2 regions of the Shewanella sp. 4t3-1-2LB genome follow, and region 1 is predicted to be linked to the other one. Evidence: predicted binding sites of a transcription regulator. Region 1 holds the regulator's gene; the other holds the start of a gene.
What was found. The regulator sigma-54, encoded in region 1, starts transcription at its own class of promoters, with help from an activator protein. The targets are predictions, from matches to a motif close to GTTGGCACGNNNNTNGNNT.

Region 1 (2,209 bases):
GATCCAAAATTTATTTTGCTGGACGAACCCTTTGCGGGCGTGGATCCCATATCGGTCATCGATATCAAAAAAATTATTGAACAGCTGCGTTCCCGCGGACTGGGAGTGCTGATTACCGACCATAATGTGCGTGAAACACTTGATGTGTGTGAGCGCGCCTACATCGTTAGTCACGGTCAGTTGATCGCAGAAGGCTCCCCTGCTGAAATCCTCGATAATCAACAAGTACGTGCAGTGTACTTAGGAGAGCAATTCAAGCTATAGTAACCACCTTTGGGTAGGCAATTCTAATTGTTAAAGACTGTAATTACTGGATTTTTTATTACACGATAGGATGTAGGAGTAAGCGGTAACATGAAAACGTCACTCCAGTTAAAGCTGGGTCAACAGCTGACTATGACACCACAACTGCAGCAGGCAATCCGTTTGCTGCAGTTGTCGTCGCTGGAGTTACAACAGGAAATTCAGCAGGCGCTGGAAGCCAATCCACTATTGGAAGTCAATGAAGATAGTCAATTAGCCGATGACGACAATGATGTGGATAATGATCTCGACACGCCAACCATCGACGTTCAAACGGAAGACAGTTCAACTATTGAGACTTCCGATGCGTTAACCAGCCAATCCCTGCCAGAAGAACTGCCAATGGACACCACTTGGGATGAAGTCTTTACCGCAGCACCTGCTGCCCCTGCGGGTCCTATCCGCGATGATGACACGCCATTTCAGGGAGAAACCTCCGAAGGATTACGTGAACATTTGGAATGGCAGAAAAACCTGACACCGTTTTCCGAAACCGACTCAGCCATTGCCACCGCCATTATTGAGGCCATTGATGATCAGGGTTATCTGACTCAAAGCACAGAAGAAATTCTGGAAGCCATGGGCAATCCTGAGATTGAATTGGACGAAGTAGAAGCCGTACTGAAACGCATTCAGCACTTTGACCCTGTGGGGGTTGCTGCTCGAGATTTACGGGAATGTTTGCTGATCCAGCTGTCACAGTTCAGTGAAGACACACCGCATTTAGAAAATGCCATCATGTTGCTGGAGCAACACCTCGATCTGATCGCCGCGAAAGATTATCGCACCTTGATGCGTAAAACACGCCTCAGAGAAGAAGATCTACGAGATGCCATCGTGTTGATCCAGACACTCAACCCTCGGCCCGGCCTGTTGGTACAGCCACAGGACGAGGAATATGTGATCCCGGATGTCAGCGTCTGGAAAAAGAATGGCCGCTGGATTGTCGAACTCAACCCAGATTGTATGCCCAAACTGAGTATTAATCAGCAATATGCCGCCATGGCGCGCAGTGTTCGCAGCCAGTCAGACAGCCAGTTTATCCGCGGACATTTGCAGGAAGCCAAATGGTTTATCAAGAGTTTGGAAAGCCGCAATGAAACCTTGCTGAAAGTTGCTAATTGTATCGTCCAGTTTCAACAAGGCTTCTTTGAATATGGTGAAGAAGCCATGAAACCAATGGTACTCAACGATATCGCCGAAGCGGTCGATATGCATGAATCGACGATTTCACGAGTGACGACGCAAAAATACATGCATACTCCTCGCGGTATTTTTGAACTGAAATATTTCTTTTCCAGCCATGTTGGCACCGATGATGGCGGCGAGTGTTCGTCAACCGCCATACGAGCCTTTATCAAGAAACTGGTCGCAGCAGAGAATCAGAAAAAGCCGCTCAGTGACAGCAAAATGGCACAGTTGCTGGCGGAACAGGGAATTAACGTGGCAAGACGGACCATTGCAAAGTATCGTGAAGCCATGCTGATCCCGCCCTCAAATCAGCGTAAGAGTTTGTAATTCCACAGTACCCCTATGGAGGACACCCCTATGCAAATCAACCTGGCAGGCCATCATATTGAGATCACCGACTCGTTGCGTAGCTACGTGGAGAGTAAATTTGCAAAACTTGAACGTCATTTCGAACAGATCAATAATGTGCATGTCGTACTCAATGTAGAAAAAGCTATACAAAGAGTCGAAGCCAAGCTACATCTGAACGGTGGCGAAGTGCACGGCACCGCAGAGCACACCGACATGTACGCAGCCATTGACGCTCTGATTGATAAATTGGATCGTCAGATCATTAAATACAAAGAAAAGCTGACAAAATACTCATGATGGAACTTAGTACCGTCCTGCGGCCGGAGTGTACCACCTGCGCCACACCCGGCAGCAAGAAAAAGGT
Region 2 (2,209 bases), on a different contig from region 1:
TGGGCTGAGCGGATCAGCTGTAATCGCCACTAGGCCAGCTAAAGCACCGTTGAGGATCATGGTCAGATCGGCCTTGCCCCACACCATCTTACAGACGATCAATGCGGCAACGGCCCCAAATGCTGCTGCTGAGTTAGTGTTCACAAACACCTTACCTACGGCGCTGGCATCCGCCATGCTGGATATTGCCAATTGTGAGCCACCGTTAAATCCAAACCATCCCATCCACAGAATGATAGTACCTAAGGTCGCTAACGGCAGGTTACATCCAGGAATGGGTGTAACCGAACCATCTGCAGCAAATTTTCCTTTGCGAGCACCTAACAGTAATACCCCTGCTAATGCCGCGGAAGCCCCGGCTAAATGCACAATACCGGAACCAGCAAAGTCAGAGAAGCCAGCGGCTTTAAGGAAGCCACCACCCCAGGTCCAGTAGCCTTCAACAGGATAGATAAACGCCGTCATCACTACACTGAAAGCCAGAAATGCCCACAGTTTCATACGTTCAGCAACGGCTCCAGAGACAATAGACATGGCAGTTGCCACAAACACGACCTGGAAAAAGAAATCGGATTCAAGCGAGTGCGATGCATCAGCAGCTTGAGTACCAATCAGTCCACCGAAACTAGGTAACCAGCCACCTTCGCTATTATCAACGTACATAATGTAGTAACCCACCAGTAGATAAGTCACACAGGAAATGGCATACAGCACAACGTTCTTAGTCAGAATTTCTGTGGTATTTTTTGCTCTGACTAGACCAGCTTCAAGCATCGCAAACCCCGCGGCCATCCACATCACCAGTGCACCGGAAATCAGCAGATAAAACGTATCCAGTGCAAAGCGCAACTCTGATACAGAAGTCCCCAACTTGGTTAATTCTTCCATTATTTTCCCCCTTAAAGCGCTTCGTTATCAGTTTCGCCAGTACGGATACGGATAACCTGTTCCAAATCAGTGACAAAGATCTTACCGTCACCAATCTTACCGGTGTGAGCCGCATTGGTAATGGCCTCAAGCAGGTGGTCAAGATTCTCGTCCTTGGTGGCAATTTCCAGTTTCACTTTTGGTAAAAAGTCCACCTGATACTCCGCTCCACGATAAAGCTCTGTATGACCTTTCTGACGACCAAACCCTTTCACTTCAGTGACAGTCATACCTTCGATGCCAATGCCCGCAATCGCCTCGCGGACATCATCAAGCTTAAATGGCTTGATGATTGCGCTGACTAATTTCATCCAGACCTCCCAAATCGCCGTTATATGTGTGTGATGTTGCTTGGTACAATTCAATCATTAGGCCAAGATGTTAAATTTTTGTTTTATAATAACTTAACTAAAAAACGTTGCGTTATTGCACGGTGAAATGCACCAAAATGGTTCAATGGTTCCATGCCTGCACAATTTTGAAGCGCCAGAGTCGACTTTGGCCTTATTGGTAACACTCCTAGAACAGGTTAATTTGTCAGGGATTATTCGCGATGGAGGGAGTTATGTTGCAAAGCACAGAAACCATTCTGGTGATTGTGGATGTGCAGGGTAAGCTTGCGCGCATCATGTCGCAGACAGAACAGCTACACCAGCGTTTGCAGGTCTTGGCGCAAGCCATGCCGCTGTTCGATATTCCAGTTTTATGGCTAGAGCAACTACCGGACAAGCTTGGACCCACCAGTCCTGAACTAGCAACGCTTTTGCAAGCGTACACGCAGCCGATTGCTAAACAGCATTTCAGTGGCTGGCAGTGTGATAGTTTTCGGCAGCAGTTGCAGGCAAGTGGCCGTCGTCAAGTGTTGCTGGCGGGGATCGAAACACATATCTGCGTCTATCAGACTTGTTGTGATTTGCTGAATGAAGGGGTAGAGGTGCACGTTATCGCCGACGCAGTAGACTCACGTCATCAGGAAAATCGTGTACTTGGGCTGCAGATGATGCAGCAACGCGGCGCTTGGCTAACACAAACAGAGTCGTTATTGTTTGAACTGCAACAGCAGGCCTCTGGCGAGCGTTTCCGGCAATTGCTGTCACTGATCAAGTAACGGCATAAAAAAGTCCCCGCAACCGCAGGGACTTTGACTTCACCTTAAGCTCTTACTTGTAAGTCGCTTCGCGTTTTTTCGCTTCGGCATCCCATACAGGTAACACTTCTTTCTTAAATGCTTCTTTCTCAGACACCAGCTTAGTCATATCCAAGCCAACGGCAGCTTGGGCTT

Region 2: glnK (P-II family nitrogen regulator) is a predicted target of sigma-54. The motif match lies at 1,287-1,305, and genes of this name have one in related genera.

Annotation. Positions count from the first base shown of each region.
Region 1 covers NZ_JAFNJD010000056.1:11,187-13,395, forward strand. Annotated here, with positions in the region: gene lptB (LPS export ABC transporter ATP-binding protein) at 1-264, shown strand, start outside; gene J3L11_RS17050 (RNA polymerase factor sigma-54) at 355-1,821, shown strand; gene hpf (ribosome hibernation promoting factor) at 1,852-2,142, shown strand; gene ptsN (PTS IIA-like nitrogen regulatory protein PtsN) at 2,142-2,209, shown strand, end outside.
Region 2 covers NZ_JAFNJD010000021.1:52,992-55,200, reverse strand. Annotated here, with positions in the region: gene J3L11_RS09475 (ammonium transporter) at 1-888, opposite strand, end outside; gene glnK (P-II family nitrogen regulator) at 900-1,238, opposite strand; gene J3L11_RS09465 (hydrolase) at 1,493-2,035, shown strand; gene nrfA (ammonia-forming nitrite reductase cytochrome c552 subunit) at 2,088-2,209, opposite strand, start outside.